DNA from 2 places in the Metabacillus sp. 84 genome. Region 2 is predicted to be linked to the other one. Evidence: riboswitches for the same ligand, from Rfam matches in the RefSeq annotation. Region 2 holds a riboswitch; the other holds the start of a gene.
What was found. A riboswitch is a leader RNA that binds a small molecule or an ion and turns the genes downstream of it on or off. The one in region 2 is predicted to bind S-adenosylmethionine.
Positions count from the first base shown of each region.

Region 1: it holds a riboswitch for S-adenosylmethionine, as region 2 does, so the genes downstream of both, metK (methionine adenosyltransferase) here and ACQCV8_RS19095 (M14 family zinc carboxypeptidase) in region 2, are expected to answer to the same signal.

Region 1 covers NZ_JBNILN010000002.1:55,219-70,377, forward strand. The annotation lists gene ACQCV8_RS04855 (heparinase II/III domain-containing protein) at 1-1,562, shown strand, start outside; gene ACQCV8_RS04860 (dicarboxylate/amino acid:cation symporter) at 2,148-3,341, opposite strand; gene pckA (phosphoenolpyruvate carboxykinase (ATP)) at 3,618-5,204, opposite strand; SAM riboswitch class I at 5,769-5,897, shown strand; gene metK (methionine adenosyltransferase) at 6,106-7,302, shown strand; gene ACQCV8_RS04875 (response regulator transcription factor) at 7,605-8,300, shown strand; gene ACQCV8_RS04880 (sensor histidine kinase) at 8,297-9,340, shown strand; gene msrB (peptide-methionine (R)-S-oxide reductase MsrB) at 9,344-10,510, shown strand; gene ACQCV8_RS04890 (ABC transporter substrate-binding protein) at 10,632-11,867, shown strand; gene ACQCV8_RS04895 (ABC transporter permease) at 11,848-13,500, shown strand; gene ACQCV8_RS04900 (ABC transporter ATP-binding protein) at 13,505-14,440, shown strand; gene ACQCV8_RS04905 (TVP38/TMEM64 family protein) at 14,437-15,099, shown strand; gene ACQCV8_RS04910 (CDP-alcohol phosphatidyltransferase family protein) at 15,092-15,159, shown strand, end outside.
Region 2 covers NZ_JBNILN010000018.1:25,367-40,525, forward strand. The annotation lists gene metC (cystathionine beta-lyase) at 1-955, shown strand, start outside; gene ACQCV8_RS19055 (DUF3953 domain-containing protein) at 1,055-1,276, opposite strand; gene ACQCV8_RS19060 (hypothetical protein) at 1,317-1,547, opposite strand; gene ACQCV8_RS19065 (hypothetical protein) at 1,688-1,897, opposite strand; gene ACQCV8_RS19070 (MFS transporter) at 2,018-3,238, opposite strand; gene ACQCV8_RS19075 (hypothetical protein) at 3,447-3,986, opposite strand; gene ACQCV8_RS19080 (DsbA family oxidoreductase) at 4,010-4,645, opposite strand; tRNA gene ACQCV8_RS19085 (tRNA-Val) at 4,790-4,862, shown strand; gene ACQCV8_RS19090 (hypothetical protein) at 5,100-5,540, shown strand; gene ACQCV8_RS19095 (M14 family zinc carboxypeptidase) at 6,008-8,362, opposite strand; SAM riboswitch class I at 8,443-8,548, opposite strand; gene ACQCV8_RS19100 (GNAT family N-acetyltransferase) at 8,823-9,695, shown strand; gene ACQCV8_RS19105 (LysR substrate-binding domain-containing protein) at 9,806-10,570, opposite strand; gene ACQCV8_RS19110 (LysR family transcriptional regulator) at 10,561-10,731, opposite strand; gene hpaI (2,4-dihydroxyhept-2-ene-1,7-dioic acid aldolase) at 10,890-11,816, shown strand; gene hpaE (5-carboxymethyl-2-hydroxymuconate semialdehyde dehydrogenase) at 11,837-13,360, shown strand; gene hpaB (4-hydroxyphenylacetate 3-monooxygenase, oxygenase component) at 13,364-14,836, shown strand; gene hpaD (3,4-dihydroxyphenylacetate 2,3-dioxygenase) at 14,853-15,159, shown strand, end outside.

The sequences.
Region 1 (15,159 bases), on a different contig from region 2:
ACAAGAAGGAGCTGCTCGAATTTGCTGTAAATGGGCAAAGAGGTTTCTATTATTTAATGGATGAGGCTGTTCTGGAGGATGGGTTCTGGTGGGAAGGGTCAATGGCGTATCACACCTATGCCCTTGCCCCGCTCAGCATTTTGGCTCAAACAGCCTCCCACTGGGGCTATGATTTATACAGCCATGAAAAGTTTAAAAAAATGTTTGATATTCCGCTGCTTTACAGCTACCCGAATTTCATTCAGCCGACGAATAATGACGGAGGAAAATATGGCAGCAGCATTACCGGCTATACATCATCCCGAGGCTACAACGACTATGAGCTGGCTTATACGAAATATAAAGATCCGGGATATGCGTGGTTTCTCCATACAAAATATGAAAAGCTGAGCCGGACAGGGGATTTTGCGCTTTTCTTTGGAAGTGACAGCATTGAAGAAGCAGCCGGGATTCCTACAAAAAGCCTGCATCTGACAAGCATTGGACAGGCGATTTTAAGACATCCTGATTCAAGAGATCAGCAGTCGTATGTTCTGCTGGATTACGGTGATCATGGCGGCTCGCACGGACACTATGATAAGCTGAACATCGACCTGTACGGAGCGGGGACCCTGCTTGCTCCGGACTTTGGAACGCCGGGTTATACCCATCCGCTATACAGGGGCTGGTACAAGCACACAGTTTCTCATAATACAGTAACAGTTGATGGCAAATCCCAGAGTGAAACAAAGGGAGAAATGCCGATTTTTTCAAGTAATCCTGCATTCAAATACATGTATGCCAAGGCAAACGGTGCGTATCCAGGAGTGGCTTATGAAAGAAGCTACTGGATGGAAGATGAATTTATGCTGGACTGGTTTTATGTAAAAGATGATTCAAGAACCCATCAATATGATCTTGCCCTTCACGGATTAGGAGCGTATCAGACAGACTTACATCTTCAGCGGCTTTCCAGCGCGATTGGAAACGGAAATGGGTATGAGCATTTGAAAAATCCGAAAGGAGCCGGGGGAATTGATTCTGGATGGAGCAGCAGGTGGGATCAAAATGGAAAAGGGCTTCGGACCTATTCCATTCCTTTTCAAAAATCTTCAGTGTTTGCTGCGGATGGACCGGGTCCTTCCAGCAGCCCATCAGAGCTGACTCCAGTCATGCTTCAGCGGGTGACAGGAAAGGAAGCACAATTTGTGACCATCCTTCAGCCTTATACCGATCAAAATGCTCCTGCCGTCACGGGAAAAAGAGTGGGGCAGTTCGGTTTACGTGCTGACAGCCAAACAGGCACCTACCATTTTTTCCAAAATCATCAGCAGAAAACAGAAGGGGTGCTCGCAGCAGCTAAGGCTTCTTCAAATGTTCGATCGGATTATGATTTTGGAGAGAATGTGACAGCAGGCAAAGTACAGGGAAAAACCATAAATGTCACCATGAAAAACGCCGGCCATCTAAAAGGTATAACCATTGTGCTTAATAGAGGCCAAGCTGAATCAGTTTCTGTAAACGGAGTGAAATGGAAAACAGCTATTCAGGGAACGTACATTCTTGCTTATCAGCCGGAATAAGGATAAAGAAGGGGCTGCTGCCAGAAAGTCCTGAGGGGGAACAATTAGAATGGGGGAAGGCTGCTTTCTTGTGCAGCCTTTTTTTATTTTCATTAACAAAGGATCGAGTGGGTATGGGTCAGTGGGCCGGACCAGGTAAGCCTTAACGTGAATAAATAGAAGGGAAAATGCGCTTGGAAGCGCTTCATTTTCACCTTGGAGGGCTGATTGGAGCGCATCCACCAGTCAACCTTTCCTGGAAGGGCACTCTTATGGCTGTATAAGAAGTTTTTAAAGCTGAATCGGAGCCGGTTGGTCAGGATATTGTCCGAACTTCTGATTTATTGTCCTAATTTTAGATTTATTGTCCTAACTCTCTTTTTATTGTCCTAACTTTTATTTTATTGTCCGTACTTTCGATATAATGACTTTTCGACAAAGTTCGCTAATCCCCCGTTAACTCACTTGAACGTAATCGTATCTGGCTGCTTTCATTAATAACAGGATGCTCTTGAATGCTATACCTTTTACCATCTGAAAAAACCCCCGTGCTTGCCGGGGGTTTTAGGTGAATGGCACTGTTTAAAAGCTGGAGCGGAAATCTTATTAAGAAGCTTGCTTCGCTGAAGCGGGCTTTTTCTTTTTCACTCCGATTTTGCTCAGGAAGATGGCTAAAGCACCGTCTCCTGTTACGTTGGCAGCTGTTCCAAAGCTGTCCTGAGCGAGGTATAGCGCGATGATGAGGGAAACCATGGTAGCATCGAACCCGAGTATAGACTTTAGGGGTCCAAGCGCTGCCATTACAGCACCTCCAGGAACACCGGGTGCTGCAATCATGGTTACGCCCAGCATCAGAATAAATGGAAAGAGTGTTTGAAAAGAGATCTCTGCTCCGCTTAGCAGCATGACCCCCATCGCGCAGCTTACGAGAGTAATCGTGCTCCCCGAAAGATGAATTGTTGCAAAAAGCGGAATTGTAAAGTCCGCTACTTTATCATCCGCTTTTCCGGTTTTCTTTACATGTTCCAGCGTAACCGGAATCGTTGCAGCCGAGGATTGCGTTCCAAGTGCCGTAAAATAAGCGGGCATCATGGATTTTAGAAGCCTGAACGGATTTGCTTTTGAAACAGCACCTGCCGCCAAATACTGCAGGACGAGCATAATCAGGTGCAATGCAATAATCATCGCAAATACTTTTGCGAAGACAGAGATAATGGATTCAACCTGACCGCCAAACGTCATATTGGAAAAAATTCCGAAAATATGGAATGGGAGAAGGGGAATGATAACGACGGCAATTACCTTTTCAACGATTTGCCGAAAATCCTCCATGACATGGTTCAGAGCATTTCCTTTAATAGAGGCCATGCCAATTCCAAGTGTGAAAGCGAGCAACAGGGCGCCTACAATATCAATAAACGGCGGCATTTCCACTGTGAAAAATGGCTTTTGAAGAAATTCCTCAGGGTTTCCCATCTTATTTAAGGTATACCCCTCTGTGAATCCCGGCAGCAGCATGGACGCTGCAAAGTAAGCAAGGAGACCCGCAGCTACGGTGGAACCATAAGCTACTCCGGCAGACAGACCCAGCAGCCGTCCCGCACCTTTCCCTATCTGTCCGATTCCAGGTGCGATAAAACCTATAATAATGAGCGGAATTACAAAATTAATAAAGTTCCCGAAAATGCCATTAAACGTTGCGAAAAAACGGATTACTTCTTCCGGCATAATTTTTCCTGCCAGAATACCGAGAATAATCGCTGCCGCAATCTTCGGGAGAAGTCCTAGACGTATTTTCATAGTGTCCTCCTTATATATACAAGTGTGCGTCTAAAGAAGATAATAATAAGATACCACAGATTGTCTCAAATTTTAAGAGAAATTTCAAAATTTATTATTGCAGAATTTAATGACGAAGCTTATGTATGGCTGGAAAGGCAAATTTTCCTTGAGTCATATGTTAAAGCAGGATGCTATGCTGCAGCCGACTTAGACGCATGCAGGGATTAATCTGCCCCTAAAAAAAATTCCCCTCTAAACGCTGTGAAGCGTACAAGGGGAATCACTTATCAATTTTTAAACGAGAGGACCTCCCAGATCAGAGATCTCCTGTCTGACGGAAGTGAATTTCGTGAAATTATGCTTGAACTTCTCTGCGAGCTGTCTTGCTTTCATTTTATAAGCTTCTTTGTCTGACCACGTTCTGGAAGGAATGAGTACCTCATCCGGTACGCCTGGAACATGAGCCGGAATGCGCAGCCCAAAAATGTCATCCATCAACATTTCAGAGGAAGCCAGTTCTCCTTCCAGCGCCGCCTGAACCATTGCTCTAGTATATTCAAGCTTCATTCTTTTGCCGGTACCATACTCGCCACCCGTCCATCCTGTGTTGACTAAATACACGTCCGCATTGTGCGCTTCAATTTTCTGTCCGAGCATTTCCGCATAAGCTTGAGCAGGAAGCGGGAGAAAAGGTGATCCGAAACAGGTTGAGAAAGTTGCCTGCGGCGAGGTAATGCCGCGTTCCGTGCCTGCCAGCTTGCTTGTGTATCCGCTTAAGAAATGGTACATGGCTTGTTCTTTCGTCAGCTTGCTGATCGGAGGCAGTACTCCAAAGGCATCCGCTGTCAGGAAAACAATGGTATCCGGATGACCTGCAATACTTGGGAGAATAATGTTCTCCATTGCATCCAGTGAATATGCGGCTCTCGTATTCTCAGTATAAAAAGCATGATCGTAATCAGGCTCTCTCGTCGTTTCATCGACCACTACGTTTTCAAGAACCGACCCAAAACGAATCGCATTAAAGATCTGCGGCTCTTTTTCCTCTGAGAGATTAATGCATTTTGCATAGCATCCGCCTTCGATATTAAATACTCCGCTAGAAGACCAGCCATGCTCATCATCTCCAATAAGCTTCCGTTTCGGATCCGCTGACAAAGTCGTTTTGCCTGTTCCGGAAAGTCCGAAAAACAATGCTACGTCCCCTTCCCTGCCAACATTAGCAGAACAGTGCATCGGGAAAATTCCAGACTCAGGGAGCAAGTAATTCATAATGGAAAAAATTGATTTTTTCATTTCTCCGGCATATTCCGTTCCACCAATTAAGATGGTTCTTTTTTCGAAGGAAATGATGATGAAGGTTTCTGAATTGGTGCCGTCTAAAGCCGGATCCGCTTTGAAATTTGGAGCAGATACAATGGTGAAGGGCTCCGTGCCCGAGTGATCCGGTTTACCATCCGGTCTTATGAAAAGCTGATTCGCAAAAAGATTATGCCATGCATATTCGTTCACCACTTTGATGGGCAGACGGTATCTTTCATCGGCTCCGGCATATCCATCAAAAACAAACAATTCATTCTGCTGTTTTAAGTATGAAAGGACCTTCTGGTAAAGCTTTTCAAAAGCATCGCTTGAAATAGGCTGATTAACAGCGCCCCAATCAATTTTGTTTTCAACGCTCGTTTCCTTAACAATAAATTTATCTTTAGGCGAACGGCCTGTATAGGCACCGGTCGTTGCGCGGATGGCACCGGTTGATGTTAAAACGGCTTCGTTCCTTGACAGAATTTTTTCAACTAGCTGCGGTACTGATAAGTTTAATGAAACATTTTCCCCTTCAAGTAAAAGCGAAAGCTCGTTTGTTGCGGCAAGTGAATTCATCCCCATACCTTCCTTTGCTCGTAATAAAGTCATTTCTATAATTAGTATAACACATTTAAGGTAATAGTCTATACTAATTAATGTATTTTACGCTCCACCTTACGAATTGCCAGTGCTCAGCTGAAAAATGAATGTTTAGCGGAGCTGGCTGAACTTGTATGGTCATGAAAAAATAGATTAAGGAACCGCTCGAAACCGTGCCGTCCCCGCCCGTAAACAAGATGAAGCTGATTGCAGCGTCCGTAAATCCGGCGGAGCGCTTCGACAAGGGCATTTACCCGCTTAAAGCCTGTACCGCCAGCCGGGTATTGAATGCGTTTGCAAAAATATGCCGAAATCCAGTCAAACTGTTGGACGGAGGTTCGCGGGCCGGCATCCGCAGCCAGTCCTCCCGGATAAGGCGGGAAATGGCTCTCAATTCCATACCATGTCCAGCTCTACCAACATTATACCTCTGTTTTAAGGGAGAGCGCATACAAAAATGCTTTTTCGTTCAAAAACATCCTTTCAGTTTTTGTTGACATTTACGGGAAAATTGAGGTATTATATGTCCTTGAACGGATTCTCTTATCCCGAGCTGGCGGAGGGACAGGCCCTATGAAGCCCAGCAACCTGCAAGGTCGGAAGACTTCGGTTTTCTCTCATGCAAAGGTGCTAACCTGACGCAAGGCTGTAGTCCTTGAGCGATAAGAGTGAAAGGCTGAATAATAACTCCTTTCCTCTATTAAGAAGGAAGGGTTTTTTTATGCAGTCTGGAATCTTTTTCCGATTTTATAGGGAAAGATTCTTAACATAAAGCTAAAGATAAGAAAAGGGAACGAGTTCCGTCTCAAACAAAGAGGGGAAGTACATAACTGAACCTTGCCAATAGAACAGCCGAAAATTCAGAGGAGGAATTACATTGTCAGTTAAACGCCATCTATTCACTTCAGAATCCGTAACGGAGGGACACCCGGATAAAATTTGTGACCAAATCTCCGATTCAATCCTGGATGCGATTCTTGCTAACGATCCGAATGCACGTGTTGCCTGCGAAACATCCGTAACAACCGGTCTTGTCCTGGTTGCTGGAGAAATTACAACTTCAACTTACGTCGATATTCCGAAAATTGTCCGTGAAACAGTTAAAGACATCGGCTATACACGGGCCAAGTATGGTTTTGATGCTGAAACGTGTGCAGTGCTTACATCCATTGATGAGCAGTCTGCAGATATTGCAATGGGTGTCGATCAGGCACTTGAAGCCCGTGAAGGAACCATGACAGATGAGGAAATTGATGCAATTGGTGCTGGGGACCAGGGTTTGATGTTCGGATTTGCGTGCAATGAGACAAAAGAACTTATGCCTCTTCCAATCTCTCTTGCACATAAGCTTTCCCGCCGACTGGCAGAAGTGCGTAAGGAAGAAATTCTGCCTTACCTTCGCCCGGATGGAAAGACGCAAGTAACAGTTGAGTATGACGAGAACGATAAACCGGTTCGCGTTGATACCATTGTTATTTCCACCCAGCATCACCCGGAAATTTCTTTGGAGCAGATTCAGCGCAACCTGAAAGAGCATGTGATTAAGCCGGTGGTTCCTGCTGAACTTATCGATGAAAACACCAAATACTTCATAAATCCGACAGGCCGTTTTGTTATTGGCGGACCTCAAGGTGATGCTGGTTTGACTGGACGTAAAATCATTGTTGATACGTATGGCGGTTATGCACGCCACGGCGGCGGTGCGTTTTCCGGTAAGGACGCGACGAAGGTTGACCGCTCTGCTGCTTATGCTGCCCGTTATGTGGCTAAAAACATTGTAGCAGCAGGCCTTGCAGAGAAATGTGAAGTCCAGCTTGCCTATGCGATCGGTGTTGCCCAGCCTGTGTCCATTTCGATCAATACATTCAGCACAGGCAAAGCAAGTGAAGAAGCTCTAGTTGACGCAGTGCGCCAAAACTTTGATCTTCGGCCGGCAGGGATTATCAAAATGCTTGATCTTCGCCGTCCAATCTACAAACAAACTGCAGCTTACGGTCACTTTGGACGTACAGATGTAGAACTGCCTTGGGAGCAGACAGACAAAGCAGAAGCGCTTCGTACCATTCTTTCATAGAAGGTATAAATGGGCCTGCATCTGATATAGTGCTTCATTGATCCTGAACCGAAAAGCAAGGCCCGGAACCAATTGGTTTCGGGCCTTTTTGCTGCCAATTTTTGCATTGATCTTTTTTACGCTTTCATCCGTTTTCTTAGGGAGCGGATCTTTTCGAAAATTAATTCATAGAAATTTAATCTTTTGCTTATTCTTTTATAATTTTCAGCGGGTACTCTATTCATACAGCCGAGAGCATGATTAGTACCCATAATGCCGATGCTGGGATATAGTTATAGGAAAGATCGTAAAAGGAGCCGGGATTGATGCAGAAGGTTTTGCTTGTTGATGATGAACCATCCATCCTTGATGTATGCAGACGGTATTTGGAGCGGGAAGGATACATGGTGGAATCAGCAGTAAATGGATATGAAGCGGTAGAAAAGTGGCGTTCGGGCCGGCCGGACTTAATCATTCTGGATCTGATGATGCCCGGAAAAGACGGGTGGATTGCAGCAGAAGAAATCAGGGCGGAGGATGAGGATGTCCCAATTATCATGCTGACAGCCCTTGGTCAGGAAAGAGACCGAATTCTGGGCCTCACGTTGGGAGCAGATGATTATCTGACAAAGCCCTTCAGTCCGAGAGAACTTGTTTTACGGGTAAAGAACATGCTTAGACGGGTTTCAAAAGGTAAGAGGCCTGAAACGAATTTTATTACGTTCGGAACGATTACCATTGATTCATCTGCAAGAGAAGTAAAGTCAGGTGAGGTTCTTGTGGAAATGACTGCTAAGGAATTTGATGTCCTATGGCTGCTGGCGAGTCATCCCTCCCAAGTGTTTTCAAGATCCCAGCTGCTTCAGAAGGTGTGGGGATACGATTTCTCAGGAGATGGGAACACGGTGAATGTTCACATCAGAAGACTGAGAGAAAAACTGGAAAAAAATCCGGCAGAACCGCAATTTATTAAGACGGTTTGGGGAATTGGCTACAAGCTGGAGCGTTCCATCTTATGAGAATCAGAACGCTGTTGATTTTAGCAAATTTTCTTTGCACATCCTTGATTTTGATTTTTTTGCTGATCAGTTTTGTGGAGATGTCGATTCCAAATGATTCCATCCTGATTTTAACAATTATGACGTTTGCAGCAGGGGTTCTTTCTTCTCTGGCCCACTTTTTCCTGACAGAACCGCTCATGAAGGCGGTCAACCAAATAAAATCGGAATCAAAGAAAATGTCAGACGGTCATTTTAATGTCCGGATTTCCGAAAAGGGACCGGCCGAAATTAAGGAGCTCGGAAGTCATTTTAATGAAATGGCTGAAAAACTGGATCGGATGTTTATGGAAGTGAAAAAGTCCGAGGCTTATAAGACAGAGCTGATTGCTAACGTTTCTCACGATTTGCGTACCCCAATAGCTTCCATTCTCTCCTATGTTGAAGCGCTGGAAGACGGAGTGGTGAGGGATGAGCGGGAGAAGGAAGAGTATCTATCCACCATAAAGAAAGAGGCTGTCCGTTTAAGCAAGCTGATTCAGGAGCTATTCGAATTGTCTCAGCTGGACAGTCAGATGATTCCGTTTCTTCCGGAGCCAGTGTATGCCGACCAGCTCATTTTGGACGTTCTTCAGCCATTGGAACTCATTTTAAAGGAAAAGCAGCTTCGCTTGGAACTCCAGCTTGAAGAAGGGTTGCCCCCGGTATTCATGGTGCGGGAACAGATCATGAGAGTCCTTTCCAACCTGATTCAAAATGCAGTCAGCCATTCGCCGGACCAGGGCTTAATCCTCTTAAAAGCAGAAAAAAAAGCGGATCAAATCCTTTTTTCGGTCAAGGACGAGGGTCCTGGAATCAGGCAAGCCGACCAGTTAAGGATTTTCGAACGGTTCTACCGGGCTGAAAAATCCAGAAACCAGGCATTAGGAGGCTCAGGGCTGGGGCTTGCGATTGCAAAGGAATTTATTGGACTTCACCGTGGAGAAATCGGTGTTATCAGCAGAGAAGGCAAGGGAAGTGAATTTTGGTTCACCATCCCTTTAATACTGGAAGGAGAATGAAAAATGAAGATGTGGATGCCTATTCTGATCATTGCGGGAGCAGCTGCCATTTTATTTGCGGTCATGCCGAATATTGGTGAATATTTTACGAAGCGCTCTCATGAAACACAGCCGGTTGCAGCAGCCGGAACCGATGAAAAAGGAACGGATGGGAAAAAGGCGGTTGCGACATTTGCCGGCGGATGTTTTTGGTGCATGGAACCCCCTTTTGAAAAGCTTGAAGGGGTAAGCGAGGTTATCTCCGGGTATACCGGTGGAGAAACAAAAAATCCTTCCTATAAAGATGTATCTTCCGGTTCAACTGGACACATAGAGGCAGTACAGGTCGTGTATGATCCGTCGCTCGTCACATATGAAGAGCTTTTGCAGGTATTTTGGAGACAGATTGATCCTACAGATGACGGCGGGCAGTTTGTAGACAGAGGGGATCAGTATTTATCCGCCGTTTTCTACCATAGTGAAGAGCAGAAAGCGGCTGCTGAAAAATCAAAAACTGAACTTGAACAATCGGAAAGGTTTGACTCGAAGCTCGTAACAGAAATCAGAGAAGCAGGCACGTTTTATCAAGCTGAGGATTACCATCAGGACTACTACAAAAAAAGCTCCGTTCAGTACAAATTTTATCGCAGCAACTCTGGACGGGATCAGTTTCTTGATAAAGTATGGGGAGGGGACCGTGAAGTAAAAATAGAGCAGGCTTCAAAAGAATCGAATGAAACAGCTGATTACGCGGACTTCAAGAAGCCCTCAGATGCAGAGCTGAAAAAAACGCTGTCAGCTGAGCAATACAAAGTGACTCAGAAGGACGGAACAGAGAGAGCATTTAATAATATATACCATGATCTAAAAGACGAAGGAATCTATGTCGACATTGTTTCCGGAGAGCCGCTTTTCAGCTCTAAGGACAAATACGATTCCGGCACGGGCTGGCCAAGCTTTACAAAACCGCTTGTTCCTGAAAATATAATTGAGAAAGAAGATAACACTCTCTTCATGAAAAGGACGGAAATACGCAGCAAATATGCCGATTCTCACCTTGGCCATGTATTCACTGATGGACCGAAGCCGACAGGACTGCGTTATTGCATGAATTCCGCGGCTTTAAAATTTGTACCGAAAGAAGATTTAGAAAAAGAAGGATATGAAGAATTCATACAGGATTTTGAGTAGGATTTAGAGGCTGGCTCTGGAAGGGCCAGCCCGGTTAATAATAACGCGTGTGCAATCATTTGATTCGGAGTAGGACTTTTGGGGTACATATCATGGTCGAAATGAACAAAAAAGGGGATATATGATGAAGCGATTCCTGTTATTATTTTTATCAATTATGCTGCTGGCAGGCTGTTCTTCTAATGCGAATGTGGAAAAAGCAAATACAGATATTCTCAATGCCGGATGGGCGGATATTGAAAAAGCAGCCGGCGGGAAAAAAATCAGGCTCCATATGTGGGGGGGAGACCCCGGGATCAATGCTTATATCGATGAATATGTGAAGCCTGTCTTGAAAGAAAAGAAAAACATACTTCTGGAGCGTATCCCAATGGATACCCCGGAAATTTTACAGAAGCTTGAAACGGAAAAGCGTGCAGGACAGGCAGAGGGAACAATTGATCTTGTCTGGCTAAACGGAGAAAACTTTAAAAATGCCAAACAAAATGATCTGCTTTTTGGACCAATCACTGAAAAACTGCCAAACTATCAACAATACTACGATACAAAATCCCTCGAAAACCGCTATGACTTCGGCCTTAAAACGGATGGCTACGAAGCACCATGGGGGAAGGTTCAATTTGTGTTTCATTACGACTCTGAAAAAGTGCAGGATCCTCCCGAAACAATAGAGGATTTGCTGTCATGGGCGAAGGACAATCCAGGACAGTTTACTTATCCCGATCCGAAGGACTTTACCGGGAATGCTTTCATCCGCCATCTGTTTTATGAGTCGGCAGGGGGCGCAAAAACGCTTCTTGATAAGGGATTTGATGAGGAATATGCCAATTCAGGAAGCAAGGAGCTATGGGAAAGCTTGAATAAGCTTGAGCCTCATCTTTGGAAAAAAGGAAAGCTTTATCCAAATGATTTAACCGAGCTGGATAAACTGTATGCAAATGGGGAAGTTGCCATGACCATGGGGTACAATGAGGCGAGAGCAGAAAGCTTAATAGAGAAAGGGGTTTTTCCGGAAACCACCCGATCCTTTGTCCTCGAATCCGGTTCTATTGGAAACACGCATTTCCTGGCTGTCCCGGCAAACAGCGCGAATAAAGAAGCAGCTTTAGTATCCATTGATTTTCTTCTCTCTCCTGAAGCCCAGATTAAAAAGCTTTCCCCTGAATATTGGGGCGAAAGTCCAGCGCTTGATTACTCAAAGCTGACAGAGGAACAGAGAGAAAGCTTCGATGAAATCGATCGGGGGAAAAGTGTATTGTCTCCTGAGGAGCTGGAGGATGCATTCCTGCCTGAGATTGATTCACAATATGTGAACTGGCTAAAGGAGAACTGGACGAATGAAGTGGTTCAAAAATAAACGAATTCCAGGCGGCGTGATGCCCGCACTGCTTGTAGCGGGCATCATGATCCTCTCAGGCCTTCTCTTTGCTGTTTTGGAGAGCCTGAGGGAGGAAACCACCTTTTCTTTTCATGCTTATGCTGAAGTTTGGAGAGATAAAAGCTTTACAATGTCATTTATTTACAGTTTATTCATTGCTTTTTTCTCGTCCTTGCTTTCAATTTTCATAGGATTATGGATTACAAGAAAGATAGCCCCGTTTTTGCGGCGCCCTCTTTTTAAGCTGCTTGCCTGGTCTCCGCTGCTGTTCCCCCATTTTGTATGGGGCTACATGCTTCTTTTGCTGCTTGACCAGACAGGATGGATTCCGCAGATTCTTCAGCAGATTGGCTGGCTTGAGAAGGAACAGTTTCCTGTCCTGATCCGGGATGAATGGGGAATTGGAATTATTCTTACGTATGTGACGAAAGAAATTCCATTTGTCATTCTGATGCTGCTGCCTGTCTACCTGGATATGGACGGCCGCAGACGTGACTTGGTTATTACGCTTGGCGGTTCAAAGCGGGATGTGTTTACAACAGTAGAATGGCCGGTGATTTTTCCGGTTATAAGTGAAATCTTTCTAATCTTATTTGCCTTTATTCTGACGGCCTATGAAGTACCTGCGCTGCTCGGGATCACCTATCCAAAAATGATCTCAGTCCTTGCTTTCGACTGGTTTTATAACGGTGACTGGTCTCAGCGACCGCTTGCTTATACTGCAATGCTTTCTATCACCGTGCTCATTTTGCTTCTGACGATCCTGTTTTACATTCTATGGGGAAGAACGAGAAGGATCCGCAATGACTCCTTTCGCGGAACGCCTTTTAAAAAGAAAGGCTCGGCACCTGTTTTAACCATTTATTTAGCATTGGTGTTTATGCCGATTGCCGCCTTATTAGCGAGCAGTATACTGAACAGGGACCCTCAGAATCTGCTTCAATCCGCTTGGTCGCTAAGGGCATGGAGTGTGCTGGCAGAGGACCCGTTGCTGATTCAGTCTGTCTGGACTTCGGTTGCCATTGGCGTCATAGTTGTGCTGCTGAATTTTCTGCTTGCCATTCCTGCAGCGAAAGCTCTGGCATTTAAAGATTTCAGGGGCAAAGCAATTGCAGAGACAGTCCTGCTTGCACCGCTCTTAGTTCCTGCGCTGCTGGTTGCGATGGGACTCCATATTTCACTGATCCGCCTCGGACTTGCAAATGAATGGAGCGGGGTGGTGCTGATTCAGCTGCTTCCAACCCTTCCCTATACAATTAAAATGTTCAGGGCAGGCTTCGAGCAGATGGGCCGGAGCTGGGAGGAACAAGCAGCAACACTTGGTGCGTCAAAGTGGAGAATCTTTCGGTCCATTCATTTGCCGCTGCTGATATCATCGTTTAGAGCATCTGCGTTTTTAGTTTTTGTTATTTCTCTCGGACAGTATATCTTAACCAGCTTAATAGGCGGGGGAAATGTACTCACTTTAGCGCTCGTTTATTTCCCTTATTTTGAACAGGCAGATACAGCTGTAATGGCAGCCTTCTCGTTCCTGTTCGCCCTTATTCCAATTGGAGTCTGGCTGGTTTTCGAGGCTTTATTCCGGTTGACCGCTGCTTATAAAGGAAGGTGATGGAATGCCCTATCTAACATTTGACGGGACAAAGCAATATAAATCTCAGCCAGTCCTGGAACGGACACAATTTACAATGGAAAAAGGTGAAATCCTCTCCCTTATCGGCCCTTCGGGTACTGGAAAGTCCACTTTGCTGAAATGCCTGGCGGGATTGGAACATCTCGATTCCGGACAGATTTTTTTAAACGGCAAGAACGTGACAGCAGTTCCGGCAAGAAGAAGAGAGGTCGTCCTCGTTTTTCAGCAGGCCCTTCTGTTTCCGCATATGACGGTCTTTGAAAACGCAGAATATGGATTAAAACTGAAAAAAATCAACAAGGAAACCCGAAGAAAAAAGGTGCAGGCAATGCTTGATAAAACAGAAATGCTGCACGCTGCAAACCGTTATCCCGACCAGCTTTCAGGCGGTGAACAGCAGCGGGCTGCGCTGGCACGGGCCCTTGTCATGGATCCAAAGCTCCTCCTCCTTGATGAACCGTTTGCAAGTTTGGATCCACTCCTTAGAGATAAGCTTCGGATTTGGGTCAAGAGCCTGCTCAAGGAACAAAACATAACGTCGATTTTTGTTACACATGATATGGAGGAAGCGGCGATGATAGGAGACGAGCTGGCCATTCTCCACGGCGGGGAGATTCTTCAAAAAGGGAAAGCGCGCGATATTTATTTGAATCCGGCTAATGAAACAGCTGCCGCGTTTTACGGCGACGGATTGATTATCAATCATGAGTTTATTCCCTCATTGAAACTTGACATCCTAAAGCAGCCTGCGGTAGATGGGTGGAAAGGAACCGTTTTGAATGAGGTGTATAAATACGGCCGCGTTTTCTACAGAATTTCTGTTGAAAGTCAGCAAATTACCTTGTATAGTGCTGAGCCCCTGACAGAGGGCCAAACGGTGTATGTAAGCAAAACAGGAGAGGAGCACACCAGACATTGAAAAAAACAGTAAGACTGCTGATCCTTGCAGCAGCAGCCAGTTTCCTCCTCTGGTTTAATCAGACCTATTTAAAGTTGAACCCGGAAATGATCAAGAACTGGATTCAATCATTAGGGGCCGCGGGACCGGTTGTTTACATTCTTATCTACACCGTCCGGCCGGTAATTCTTTTCCCTGCCTCCATCCTCTCGCTGGCGGGGGGGCTTGCATTCGGACCGGTATCCGGCTTCCTATATACGCTCGCCGGCGCTTCTGGCGGAGCCATGCTGGCCTATTTCCTTTCAAAGCAGTTTGGAAGAAAAATCATACCTGATTCCGGCCGAATCGATACAGTGAAAAAAGCAATAGAGAAGAATGGATTTTTATATGTTCTCCTTCTTCGCCTTCTTCCCATTGTGAATTTTGATTTAATCAGCTATGTAGCAGGACTTGCTTCCATTCGCTGGTTTTCCTTTTTAATGGCTACCATCCTTGGAATTATACCTGGAACGTTCGCTTATAACTTTCTGGGTTCAAGCTTTACAGCGGATAATCGGTCAACGCTCTATATCGCGATTGCAATATTTGCGGTAATGGCCCTTCTTCCTCTTTTATTTAGAAAGAGAGTAAAAAAGCGGCTGTTTCCCGGTCAGGATGAAGAGGTGGAAAAGGATGCTTGATACGCATGGCAGGAAATATGTCCAGCCGGTAATCGAAGGAACAGCTTCCATTCTGCTAAA
Region 2 (15,159 bases):
CGGAATGAGTGCGATCTCGACTGCCTTTCTTTTATTATCAAAAGGGGATCATGTTCTGGTGACTGAAGATGTATACGGAGGCACGTACCGGATGGTAACGGAGGTCCTGAGCAGATTTGGCATTGAATATACATTCGTGGACATGACGGATCTTCACAACGTTGCATCCAAAATCCGTCCAAATACAAAAGTGATCTATTTGGAAACCCCTTCTAATCCGCTTTTAAAAATTACAGATATCCAAGGGATGGTAAAACTTGCAAAAGCGAATGGGTGTCTTACTTTCCTGGACAATACGTTTTTAACCCCTGCACTGCAGCGTCCTCTTCAATTGGGGGTAGACGTTGTCCTTCACAGCGCAACAAAGTTTTTAGCCGGGCACAGTGATGTAGTAGCCGGACTTGCCGCAGTCAAAGATGAAGAATTGGGAAATCAGCTTTACAAGCTGCAGAATTCATTCGGGGCAATTTTAGGTGCACAGGATTCCTGGCTGGTGCTAAGAGGGCTCAAAACCCTTCATGTCAGGCTAAAACAGTCAACCGAATCCGCCCATAAGCTTGCTGCGTTTCTTTCTAAGCACCCTGCAGTAGAGGAAGTATATTATCCAGGCTTATCCTATCATCCGGGCTGGTCGGTGCAGCGTTATCAGGCAGAAGGGCCGGGAGCGGTGCTATCGTTCAAGTTATCGGATGAGGACGCGGTTAGAAAGCTCGTTCATCATGTGCAGCTCCCGGTGTTTGCAGTGAGTCTCGGAGCGGTGGAAACCATCCTCTCCTACCCGGCTAAGATGTCTCATGCGGCTATGCCCAGAGAAGAACGCTATGCAAGAGGAATTACAGACGGCCTGCTGAGAGTCAGTGTAGGCCTGGAAAAAGCAGAGGATTTAATCATGGACTTTAAGGCAGCCCTTGACCAGCTTCCAAAGACGAAGCCGCTGCAGTATGCAAGGTTATAAGTGAGGTTTTTAAGCATCAAATTCAGAAGGGTCTGCTGTAAAAACAATAGCTTGAGAGGGAGGGGATTGGCATAAAGTCGATCCCCTAACTGCTCAGGATCAAAAATAACTGGCTTGGACCAACACCCCAAAAACAAAGAGTGATACGGCAAAAAGCACAACGGCCATTGGGATCCTTTTGCTTTTGTACTCTCTAAGTCCCATCACAATTAAAAGCAGACCCATTAGGAGCATGGAAAGATCCAAAAGGGCAAAATCATCAGATAAGAAAATATATACACTTAGAACCAGGATAAGGAGCGACAGGAGCACCTGGAACATTTTTAATATAGCGGTTCAATCCCTTCTTTTTTTGATGAAATTATCCGATATACACTTGAAACGATGAAAGGATGATAAAGGCAGAAGCACAGAGCTGGATATACCCCAATACTTTTTTCTCCTGATTGATGTCTTCGAATGCCCTTGTAAGGAGAAAGGCTCCCAAAGAGAAAATCATCATCCCTTGAAAAGCAAAATTCTGCGATAGAAGATTATACGCAGCAAGCAGGAGTGTCAGAGCAAAGAAAAACCACTTAAGGATACTGAACACGATTTTATCCCTCCATATTTTTCTAAATTATAGCATGTGAGGGCTTTCCTGCTTAAAGATCCGTTAGCTGGAAGAGGATTTGAAGTCAAAAAAAGTGCCGTTTCTTTTATGAGAAATCGGCACTTTGTGAAGTTTGCACGTTATCGTGATGCTTTTGGGGGCTGGCATACATCGCACTTACGCTGGTTGTTGTTCTTGAATTTGGTAAAGGTTTTTTCAAATTGGCTGCCGCATGCACATTGGAATAGCAGCTTTTGAGAGAAACCATGATATTCCGCAGTCAGAAGCTTGCTTTCAGAATTTTTCCTTACAAATTCGCTGATTGTGCCAATCGTCCATCGTTTGTTCATTCGCATACACCTCTATAATTATTCGAAATGCGAAGATTTTTCTTTGCATCCGTTTGTTTAACATTGAGTGGTTTAGTATAACACGGTGTATGTCTGAATGAAATAGGGAACCATTTGAATTTAGTTTGCCCCTTCTTCTGCAGCATACATTGCTTTTGTGGCCGCAGAGGGCGGCTTCATCACTGCTGCCAGAAGAAGAATGGAAAGAAGAATCATTGCGGCGGCTCCCGAGACGATCACAGCCCTAAGCGGAAACCAGTCCCCGGAAATTCCGATCCCAAGAACACAAACGATTTGAAAAAGGGAAATTAACAATCCAAGTGCACTCCCCACTCGTCCCATTATGTCCGATGGCACGTGGTTTTGATAAAATGTCCAGATTCCGGTGTTTGCAAAAGCCATAGAAAAAGCAAGAATGAAAAAACCTGCGGCAGCCCATAAAAAGGAGGAGGAAAGGGAGTAGATGAAATAGCCTCCCGCAATCAGCATGCCACCCCAGCCAATCAATGCTGATGGCTGCAATCTGTTCACAGCTAATCTATTGATAACGGATCCCGTAAGCAATCCTATACCTGAGATGCTTACAAGCATGCCATAGGCGCTTTCGGAAAGCCCTAATATTTCCTGAGAAAATACGGCTTCCTGAGAGTCGAGAGCGGCTGCCATCATCATGAGTCCGCTGTACAGGAGATAAACAGCCATCACACTGCGCGCTGATTTCATATACCTCATCACCATTCTCCAGTCACTGGCCAAAACAGCTAACGAGAAATTTTTCCCTGGAGGATGTGCCTTCATTTCCAAGCTTGGCAAGAAAAAAAGCAGCAAACCCGATAGGGAAAACGATAAAGCGTTCGCAGCAAAGGCAAGCTCCGGCTTTCCAGCCATAAACAGCAGTCCCGCAAGAGCCGGACCCAATATGAAAGAACCGGACCAGGCAAGACTTTTGTAAGAGTTAAACACTTGCCTGCTTTCAGAAGGGATCAGCTTAACCGCGTAAGCAGACGCTGCCGGATCATAAAACGCATCCGCCATACAAATCACAAATACGAGCGCATAAATAACCGGAAGGGAAGGCGTGGTTAAAAGAAGCAGGACCAGAATCGCCCTGGCAAAGTCAAGTCCGATCATCAGATTTCTTTGAGAATAGCGGTCTATCAGGCTTCCAGCCCAAAACGAGGTCATCATGCCGGCTAGCGGACGAATGATGTACAGCCCGGCAACCGCTGCAGCCGAATCGGTCATTTGATAGACCAGCAAATTTAAAGGAATAAAATAAATCCAGTCACCAAGATTAGAGATTCCGGTGGAGCTTAAGAGAATGGCTGCTTTTCTGTTCATCAGAATCCCCCTAAATCGATATTTTATCCACTTTATACCAAGAGACCTGTGGAGGCAAGGGAAATTGTGAAATTTTAAGGAAAGAAAAAGGGAGAAAGAGCCGATGGGATCCATCAGCTCTTTCTCCTGTTCTTAATCACCCAGAATTCAGGAGGCCACAGGCATGCATTAAAAAGAAAAGGACCTCCGCAAAGAAGTCCGTTTCATTCTATGAGAGTTCCATAAAGTCGATGACGTCTCCGCCATCAAATCCTGCAGCCAATATGACTCCATCCGGAAATAGACCGGCATTGAGCTTAACATATTCCTTCACATAACTAATCACCAAAACTGTGCCAAGGAATAAGCCGGCAGGCAAATGATCCTCTAAAATCTGATAAATCGGTGCAAATACCGGGAGATATTGTTCCACAGATAACGGGGCGTAATCCTTTGAAAAAGCCCAGTCGCCTTCTTCATCCCATTCCTCTGCACCCGTTATGTAAAAGCTTATTGTATCGTCTGTCTCATACAATGCAAAGTGCATTGCCTCGATTTCAGCCGGAGGCTTTTTCTGTTGAAGCAGCTCTGTAAGCCATGTTTCAAACTCACGGTAGCTTGATTCGTAATGTTTTTTCATTTCCTGTATGTGCTCTTTTATGCCAAGCTTCCCTGCGCGATCTAAAGTCCATTGCTTTCCGTCATCCAGTCCGTGAACCTGTTCGATCGCATCATAAATGGCATCCGTAAAGGCTTCCGTCTTTGCCATGATTGATTCACTCCCTCTTTATTTCAGCAGCCTTCTGGTCCGCAGGCATTCCCTGGATTCGCTGCGCCGCCAGCCTGTTCTTCGATAGCCTGTTCGATCGCTTCCTTAGAATGAAGTCCCTGAAGCCTTTGATTTCCGATAATGAAAGTAGGTACCGCTTGGATCTCAGCTGATCGCGCATGATTCAGCGCTTCCTTGTGGTCTTGAACATACGTCCCGCCTGTAATTGCATCCTGAAATGCTGCCTCGTTTAACCCAAGCTCACGAGCGATCCCGGTCAGAATATTCATATCTCCAATATTTAAGCCTTCCTGCCAATAGGCCTTATATACTGCATCTACATAAGCGAGTCCCTCTCCGTGCTCCTTGGCAAACTGGTAGCCTTGATGGGCAAGATGTGTATGCGGAACCGGGTCCAGCTCCATCGGCAGCTCCATCTCAACACCAAAGCGCTTAGCTAGAGGCTGTACCGACTGCTGATAAGCCTGCTGAATGTAATCGCTTTTTGGAGACATCGCTTCCATTGGATATGGACGGAGCTCAAAAGGCATAAACTCCACTTCTGCATCCTTTCCCTCCACAGCCTGCTTGAGCGGGGTATCGCCTATAAAACAGAAAGGGCATACAAAATCAGAAAACACCTGAATTTTAACCGTCATTATTGATTCCTCCTCCCAATTGATAGACCTATTGTAGCAAAAGCAGCGAAGAAACACGATTTAAATGAATAACTTGTTGACAGACAAACGGAGTGGAAATATAATAGAGAAAGTCAGCTGAAAGAGGCTGTCATTACATATTGCGATTCCTTAGCTCAGCTGGGAGAGCGCTACCTTGACAGGGTAGAGGTCGCTGGTTCGAACCCAGTAGGAATCATACGTTGAAAGAGTTGCCTTTTGTGGCAGCTCTTTTTTTATGCAGCTAAACTTAATTCGGCCAATCCATCTATTGAAAAATCAAAGTATACGAAGATCTTCACCGTAATAAGCGTTCAATAAGTAGACAAAACCCTGCTATTTTCTCAATTTTAAATAAATAGGCAAATTTCGTTTATTTTTGTAAAAAAGTGGAGTAGTATTCAGTGTGTACCTACGATACTAAAGGAGGAACAACATGAAAAACAAATTTACAGCATTTATTGCTTCCGGGATGTTGCTTTCAGGATTGGCTCTTCCTTGGTCCGCAAGTGCAAATGAAGTCCAAAAGCCTGTTCAGCCGGCGGTTAAAGGTGTTTATTCAGATGAATGGGTGGATGCCGGGATTGAGAGAAGAAGTACGAAGTTTGAAAAATACTCAGCGGGCGCAGTCATTCAAACGCTTGGATTTGCTTTGAGTGTTCCTACAGCCAGCGTGAGCAACTATTTAGCCGGTCTCGTCAATATGGTCGTCTTAGGTGAATACAAAGTCGTTTACTTAAAGGATCATAAGTCTTTCAGAATGGCAGGGGCGACGCTTCAGGTAAAGCATGAGATTGAAGTGTACTCAGACAGCCACTATCAAAATAAAATCGGCGAGTATGAAATGATCACGAATGATACGGGCGGACCTAAATAAATGAACGGGAAGAGACTGGAGTGAACTCCAGTCTCTTGTTCTATTAAATGGAAATGAAAGAGAAAAGTAATCTTGGATGTAGATGCAAAATGAGCAGGATGATTGAGCGGATTGGGAGAGAATATTTTCGGTCTTTTTAGTCATTATTTTAAGCAAGTTTTGTTGCCTGGAAGCCGCTTTGGGTGTGCAAGCCACCCGTAATGGTCCTGAGTTGAGCAATTACATGGTTTCAGTTGGCTTTTTGGCTGGCCAAGGGGGCAATTGAATCATATCGACCGAGATTGTATTTTATCGACCTAATTTCGGCCGATATCGGCCGAAATTATTTTTTATCGGCCGAAATTTTATTAAATCGACCGTACTTAACCACATATCGACTATTCGTCAAATTTCGCGGCGGCCAGGAAAGCCCGGCCTTATTTTCTCCTCAGAAACGAAAAAGAGCATCGGAACCGATGCTCTTTTTCCTATTGATTATGAAAGACGGCATTTGAGATGAGTCTGAACAAATAATCTGTATGGTTTCTAAAGCCAGCTTCTATTCCTATTAGAGTGACCTGCTTATCTTTTTCGTGCACAATAACCGGCTGACCTTTAGCTGCTGAACGGTCTTTCCAGTGGCCGGCCGTGAAAAAGCTGTCTTCATTGGCAAAGGAGGCGGCAATGGTTGTATTTTCAGTGCTGGAAAACCAAACTGGCCCATATACGAAGCCCTCATCATTCTTGCTGTAGCCAGCTGAGAGAGGCGTTGAATGATAATCCACTTTCACAATTCCATTGCTGCTGGAGAAGCCTTTGTTGATTTCCACTGCTGTCAGCCCTGCGGATTTGGCAGCCTCTGCCCCTCCTGCTCCAATCGCAATAAAATGACCGCCTTGCTCCACAAATTGCTTGATTTCTTTATTGAATTTTTTCAGCTCCTCTTCACTTGATAACCCGAATTCTTTATTTGCTTCGCTTAAATTAAAGGAAGTAAGGCTGCTGCTTCCGCTGTATATAAAGGTGTCAAAGTCGTTCAATCCTTGCTTGGCTGCGTCCCTGGGATGAATTTCCGTTACATGGAACCCGAGACGTTCCAGAGCAAGTTTTGTACCTGAATGGGATTGAGCCTTTCCGATTCCGCCATCTTTTAAAATGGCAACTTTATGTTCTTTTACCGGCTCTGCATCTTCAGGAACTGGTTTTGAGCGTAAGGTTAATCCGGAATTCCGTACAGCCTTCCTGAGAACTTTTCCTTTTCCGTCCGCGTAAAAATTCCCATCGGGATCTTTATTAACAGCAATTCCTTGTTTTATGAGTGAATTGACTAGATGGACTGGATGAACAGATGTATTCGGAATAAAGTAGGGACCACTGCCAATCAATTTTCCGCGTGCACTTTTTTCACTCACTTCCTGTGTTTGAACAGATAATTCCTCTTCACTTTTAATCGCATCAAAGCCCCAAAGCTCAGACAGGTTCCAGGCTGCGATATCATACATTGCATCAATATCGTCAGTGATGTCCTCTCCTTCCCATAGGAAAGCGTTGGCAAGACCGGCCTTTGCCTGGTTAAGATCAACAATGTAGGTTCCTTTTTCGTAGCGCTTGCCCTTTGCACGAAACGGTTTTACAGCCTGCTCAACTTCCACATCGTTCTTCATTAGATGCTGCACAGCCTTTAGAACAGCGGTGTTGTCCGTTTTATTTTCCGGGATAATGTAGCTTTCAGGATAGAAGCCTTTTTCATTGTTTGGGTGTTCCCCTTTAACCCCGCGGTCAAAAACTTCCAGCTGGTCATGGAGCATCGCCTGCTTATTTTTCAAAGCAAATTGTAAAGCACCGGTTACGGCATCAACCTGCCATTTCACACCGTCCCAGTCATTTGCCGGTGCTTCCAGTGTATAGCCGAGACCGCCATGGAGCATGGCATAGGCCGGAGTATAAATGGGCGGATACACATCCCAGCCTGATTTTGAATCTCTAAGTGGAATATGAGTTCCCTCCATTGTTTTGTATAGGTCCGTTTTATACCCGGCTTTGCTTCTGACTAGGTTGGATTCCATCGCTTCAGCCTGCTGATTCATCCATTTATAAAGCAAATCATATTCATAATTCGGATTATGAGGCGGTGTACCCGGAAGAATCAGTCCGGGGTGCTTTTCTTCACCGCGCTGTCTTACGTAGCCGTGAAGGTCCAGAAGAACGAGGGGGTTAAGCTCCGCAATTTGCTTGACCACTGCCTTCGTTTCGGGCTGGGATTGGGTAATGAAATCCCGGTTTAAATCAATTCCGTTTCCATTAAAACGGGTAGCGTCCACCCGCCCATCCGGATTGGCATCGACATTGATAACGAGTGTAAAGTTCTTCAGGATGTCTTTTGTTTCCCGGTCATTTTTAAATCCGAATCGTTTAATCAAGCGGAGGGCTGCATCTGTACCGACAAATTCAGTTCCATGGATCGAGGCATGGATCAGAATAGGAGGCTTGATATCCGGGTTCGCTTTCAGGTAGCGCTGTGCTTTCTCGGGATTCTCATTCATCAGTTTCCGTAATCCTTTATATTTCAGCTGACCATGCTTCGATTTAGTATCTGAAATGGTAACGGTGTAGAGGTTTTTCCCGGAAGAAGATTTCCCTGTAATGTCCAATTGGATGCGGCTGCTTTGTTTTTGGAAAGCCTTTAATTTCCCTTCGAGAGCGTCATACGTTGTGTAGTCGTATTTCTCTGAATTGAAAAGGCTGTGTTTTCTTTCTGCCTCCTCAGCCAATGCCGCTGAAGGCAGCAGGCTTCCAATCAAACTCACACTTAGCAATAATGATAAAAAAGGTTTTTTGATCATTTCTGTCCTCCTAAACTTTTTTCAACATAAAAAGCCCCTTTCCAGAAAAGAAAGAGGCTTTGCACACAAAGGAATCCTCTCTCTTATCTGTCAGCTGAATGCTGCAAGAATTAGCACCGTGTTGACGATCATCAACCGGTTGCCGGGCTTCATAGGGCTTGTCCCTCCGCCTGCTCTTGATAAAAGAGTGTTCATATTGAATTAGTTCGAATTATAAAGGTTTCTAGGAAAGGGTCAATACATTTAGGCCAAAATGGTCCTTATGGTTTACAAGGAAATGGTAAAATAGGAAATATGCCCGTAAGAGGGCAGCAGTCAGAAGATTTGTTTTCCTCTGTCGCGAATTCATACGGGCAGCAGAATAGTCATTCGAAAAAAGCCAAAAAAGGAGAGCATGATCTTGAGCGAAGTATCGATTGAAAAAGCAGCTTTAGCAGATTCAGAGATTCTAACCAGCCTGATGAAGGAGACCTTTGACGCGGAGGCCCGAAGATGGCTTGCGGACAGTGACCCTTTCAGAGATTTCAATATCCAGCCACCGGGTTACCGATCGATTCACATGACGGAGTATAGCATTCAGGAACTCTCGTATTATAAAATACTTCATCAGGATAAAATTGCCGGCGGGCTTATCTTAACCATCTCCGGGAACATCTATGGCAGAATTGACCGTATTTTTGTAAGCCCTTCCTTACAGGGGAAAGGCATCGGTTCAAAGGCCCTTCAACTATTGGAAAAGGAGTTTCCACAGGTCACTTCATGGGAGCTGGAAACATCGAGCAGACAGCTGAATAATCATTATTTTTATGAAAAAGCAGGGTTTCAGAAAGTATATGAATCGGAAGACGAGTTTTGCTATGAAAAGCGAATGGACTCTGAAGATCCTTCAGTAAGAGTCCGTAATCAGGACTTGTCCGGCAAGCATTATGAAGATTGCAGAATGGCTGGAAGCAAGTATTATAAGGTGGATTTAGCGAGCAGTTCAATTGGCAACAGCAACGTTATGAATACTCATTTCAGCAATTGCAACATGAGTGGTACAAAATTCCAAAATATAAATTTCAGAAGCAGCCTGCTGGCGGATTTGAATCTCTCAGGCAGCCGGTTCGATCACGTTACGATGGGCGGAGTCCAGTTTAAAGATACGAGCCTTGATGGGAACGAGACACCGCTGACATTTGAAAGGTGTGATTTAGCAGGGGTCCGGATGGCAGGCTGCAGCTTAAAAGGTGCAGAGATTGACCAGTGTGATGTGTCTGATATGAAAATTAACGGGATTTCGGTTCAGGCTCTGTTCGAAGCATATGAAAGAACTGTGAATTCAGGACGATAAACCAAGCCCTATGCGCTTAAGGGCGGAGTGGCCAGTACCGGCTTTGAAATAACTCCCCTGATGGAGTTGAAACCGCTGAACCTGACGTCTCTGATCCCTGATTACAGGGGTCAGAAGCTGTCACCCTTTGATGTGGTGGTGGTCCGCACTGCCTGCTTATCATCCCCGCTCCCCAAAAATGTTTCACGGAACCGTAACGCTTTCTTCGATAAAGACCGATTCTTCAGCCAGATCAGTGCACAATCCGACCGGATTTCCCCGTTGCTTATCGAGACCGCCTTTAAGCCGCTGTCCGGAAAGGAGTGAAGGGTGGATTCTGGCAGAATGGCCGCACCGACACCTTCACGGACAAGCGATAATAGCATGGCAGCATCAGGACATTGGCAGACAATTCGGGGTTCCAGCCCGAGCTGCTGAAATTTGTTCAGGACCAGCTCATATAAACCAATTCCGCTAACACGGTGGAGGAGCATAAGCGGGAGTCCTGCCAGGTCTTCCATAGCAGCGGTTCCGTTCATTTTCCAATGCCCGGGAACAATGGCAACGAAGGGATCTTTGGAAAGAGGGAGAAAGTCAAAATCGTCCAGGTCAAGCGGCAGGCGGACCAGGGCTAATTCGATGGTCCGGCTGCGTAGATCCTCTGCCAGCCTGAAGGAATCTCCTTCGTGAAGGCGGAAAGAAACATTTGGAAAATGCGTGCGAAAAGAGCGGATTCGTTCAGGAATGAAGGAAAAACATGTTTTAACGCACCCGATGGAAAGCAGTCCGGTCAGACCGGCGCCCGCTTCCTTCACTTCAGAAACAGCAGCATCCATTTGAAGCAGCAGCGATTGGGCGCGGTCATAGAGGATGGAGCCGGCATCTGTCAGCTCCATTTTTTGCCGTTTCGTTCCAGCAGCAGAACGCCAAGCTCTTCTTCAAGGGTTTTAAGCTGATAGCTTAACGGAGGCTGGGCCATGTGCAGTTTCTTGGCAGCGCGGGTGACCTGGCCTTCTTCGGCAATGGTGCAAAAATAACGAAGCTGCTTAACGTCCAATCTCCTCATCCCTTCCATACTTTTTTTGTATAGGATTGCTGGAATTTCGGTATTTTTTCTATATCGTAGCACATGATAGAGTAGAATTGTAAGCGTTTCCATATAAAGTGAAAATTTATGGGTCCGGCTGATCGATCATACAAAAAGGAGAGAGTGCTTTGACTGGATATGAGGAGATTAAAAAGAGATTACGAGGTTCAATCGCTCCTGTTATTACCCCATTCCATAAGGATGGGTCGATTGATCTTACAGCGCTTAAGGATTTAATCCATTGGCATATTGAGAGCGGGAGCCACGGGATTTCGGTTACAGGGACAACGGGCGAACCAAGCTCCCTGACGGCTGAGGAAAGGGTCCGGGTAATGGGAGCTGCAGCAGAAGCAGTAAACGGCCGTGTTCCGTTTGTGCCCGGGACCGGATCCGTCAATCATGAAGAAACCCTTTATTTAACGAAAAAAGCACAGGAACTTGGGGCGGATGCAGCGATGGTTATTGTTCCTTATTATAATAAGCCCTCCCAGCATGCCCTTTATAAACATTTCAAAGCAGTGGCAGAGTCCGTTGAGATTCCCATCATCATTTACAACATTCCTGGCCGAACAGCTGTAAACCTGGAAGTGAAAACGCTGGCCCGTTTAGCGAAAGAAGTTCCGGGCATCATCGGTGTAAAAGAATCCAACAAGGATTTTGAGCATGTGAACCGGGTGCTGCTTGAATGCGGAAGAGATTTTCTGCTTTATTCAGGCATCGAGCTTCTTTGCTACCCGATGCTCGCTATTGGCGGGGCGGGTTACATTAGTGCTACGGCCAACATTGAGCCGCGAAAAGTGGCTGAAGTGTATAATGCCTGGAGTGAAGGGGATTTGAACCGCGCTTTAAGCCTCCATTATGAGCTAATGCCGCTGAACGATGTTTTATTCAAAGATACCAATCCGGCACCGCTCAAGGCAGCGCTTGGAATGATGGATAAAATTACGCCGGTTCTCCGCCTTCCGATGGATTTGCCGTCACAGGAGCTTCAGGATGAAATTCGCAGTGTTCTTAAAAAATACGTTGACCTGCCTGAAGGGGCAAAAGCTCAGTAGAGAAAGGAGGGAAAAGCAGGATGACCATTCAGTCCAAACCAAATGCAGCCGGAGCTGAGCACAAACAGCTCCAGCATGTGAAGCATTACATCAATGGGAAATTCATCAAATCAGAACAGACATTTGAGAACGTTAATCCATATACGAACCAGATCATTAACCATATTGCAGAAGGCAGAAAGCAGGAAATGGATTTAGCTGTTTCGTCCGCTAAGCGAGCTTTTGAAGAGGGGCCGTGGGGCTTTTTGAAGCTGGAAAAGAGGATGGCGTACATGGAGCACATCGCAGCATTAATAGAGGAAGAAATCGAGGAACTTTCCTATCTTGAATCTTTGGATACGGGTCTCCCGATCTCCCAAACTAGAAAAATGGCCTCGCGTGCTGCTGAAAATTTCCGGTTTTACTCAAGAATGGTTCAGACGAAGCTGCATGGGGAGGCCTATACAGCAGATGACCAGTTTCTCAATTATACAGTTTACAAGCCGCTGGGGCCTATTGGGTTAATCACCCCATGGAATGCGCCGTTTATGCTGGAAACATGGAAGATTGCCCCGGCGCTTGCCACTGGAAACACGGTTATTCTTAAACCGGCAGAGCTTTCTCCCCTGACTGCTGGCAAGCTTTCGGAGATCATTCATAAGGCAGAGCTGCCGCCAGGAGTATTTAACGTTGTTCACGGTTTTGGTGAAACCGCTGGCGCAGCGCTTGTGTCCCATCCGGATGTGAAGGCGATTTCCTTTACGGGTGAGACAAAAACAGGCTCTATCATTATTAAAAATGCAGCAGATACACTAAAGAAAACCTCGATGGAGCTTGGAGGAAAGTCTCCGCTGATTGTGTTTGAAGATGCGGATACCGACCGTGCGCTTGATGCAGCAGTGTGGGGGATTTTTTCATTTAATGGTGAGCGGTGTACAGCCAATTCACGCCTGCTCCTGCACAAGGACGTAAAGAGTTCATTCGTAGAGAAGCTAAAAGAACGAATAGAGAACATCGTTATGGGGGATCCCCTGAATTCTGATACTCAGCTTGGTCCTCTTATCGGAGTAGACCACTGCAGGAAAGTGAAGCGCTATATTGAACTGGCGGAAAAGGAAGGCTGTGACGTCGTTCAAGGCACGGTGCCGGAAAATCTAATGGATGGAAACTTTGTTCCGCCAACACTGCTGCTTAATGCGATGAATGAGATGAGAGTATGCCAGGAGGAAATTTTCGGACCGGTCATGTCGGTCATTGAATTTGAAACCGAGGAAGAAGCAATCCGGCTTGCAAACAGCGTGCCCTATGGCCTCGCCGGATACGTGTGGACAAATGATCTGAAACGGGGACATCGCGTGGCACAGGCTGTAGAAGCAGGAATGCTGTGGATTAATTCGCATAATGTACGTGACCTGCGGATTCCTTTTGGAGGCATGAAAGCAAGCGGGATCGGCAGGGAAGGCGGGCATTATGCTATTTTTGAATTTTATTGTGAGCCAAAGGTTATTCATACAGCGCTCGGGAATCATCACATTCCTCAGTTCGGAAAAAGAAAGGAGCTGTAATCAATGCCGGCTAAAACAGGAAAAGAATATATCGACCGCGTTGACAGTGCCCAGGCAGAAATCTGGATTCATGGAGCGAAAGCCGAGGGAAAGATATCGGAGCATCCTGCATTTAAAGGGGTGATGAAATCTCAGGCCGAGCTGTATGATATGCAGCATGATCCCAATAAAAATGAGTTTATGACTTATGTGTCACCGAAGACAGGAGAGAGGGTCGGGACTTCATTTATGCAGCCCTCAACAAAAGAGGAGCTGTCGGCAAGACGGAGGATGATGCAGGAGTGGGCGAGATATCACGGAGGCATGATGGGGCGCTCACCGGATTATATTAACGCTGGACTAATGGCTTATGGCGCGGCGGCTGAAATGTTCGGAGTACAGGATCCTCTTTATGCGAAAAACATGCTGAATTATTATGAATACGCAAGAGAGAACGATCTTTCGCTGACCCACACGCTTATTCAGCCGCAGGTTAACCGGGGTGTCAGTGCCTCCCGGCTGTCCGATCCGTTTACCGCTGCGAGAATAAAAGAAAAAAAACCGGATGGGGTCTTGATTAAAGGAGCAAGGCTTTTAGCAACTCAAGGCGGCATAACAGATGAAATCATGGTCTTCCCTTCCACCCTGCTAAAGCAGTCGGAGGAAGAAAACCCGTATGCGTATGCCTTCTGCATTCCGAATAACACACCGGGTCTTAAATTTATCTGCCGGGAATCCTTCGATTACGGAAAATCAGATTTTGATCACCCGCTCGGGTCCCGTTTTGAAGAAATGGATACGATTGTTGTCTTTGATGATGTCCTTGTGCCATGGGAACGTGTTTTTTCTCTGGGAGATGTAGCGGTGTGCAACCAAGCATACACAGAAAGCAGCGCTGTTGTTCATATGACACATCAGGTAGCAGCTAAAAATATTGCGAAAACAGAATTTATCCTCGGTATCCTGCAGCTTATGGCAGAAACGATCAACATCGGACAATATCAGCACATCCAGGAGAAGATTTCTGAGGTCATTATTGCACTTGAAACATTAAAGGCTTACTTGACAGCTTCTGAAGCCAATGCAAAGCTTGACCGCTGGGGAACGATGACCCCGGACTTTGCCCCTCTTAACGCTGCCCGGAACTACTTTCCGAAAATGTATCCGCGCTTTACTGAAATCATGCAGCTTATGGGAGCAAGCGGTTTAATGGCCATTCCATCAGAGGCAGATTTTTCTTCAGAGATCCGCCCTGATTTGGATCAATACCTTCAGTCTGCAACCGGGGATGCATACAGCCGCGTAAAGCTTTACCGCCTTGCCTGGGATGTATGCATGAGTTCCTTCGGGTCAAGACAAACCCTGTATGAACGGTTCTTTTTCGGCGATCCGGTGCGGATGGCGAGCGCACTTTACAGCGGATACGAAAAGCAGGAGCATGTAGACCGGGTTAAAGCCTTTTTGGACCGATCTGCTGAACTTATTAAGAATAACTAGAAGAGGGGGGAGGGAAATGACCGATTTTCATATTATCCGTCTGGCCCGCTCGGTGCTGAACGTGAAGGACTTGGAGCGTTCCAGGGAGTTTTACGTCAAAGCATTAGGGTTTGCGGAAACTGAACACACAGGTGAAGCCATCTATTTAAGAGGAATGGAAGAGCATACCCACCATAGTCTGGTTTTGAAAAAATCGGAAAAACACGGAGTGCATGCCCTTGGCTACAAGGTCAGATCAGAAGAGGATCTAGACCGGATTCAGTCCCTTTTTCAGGGTAAGGGACTGAAAACGAAGTGGCTTGAGAGGGGAACTCAGCATGCAC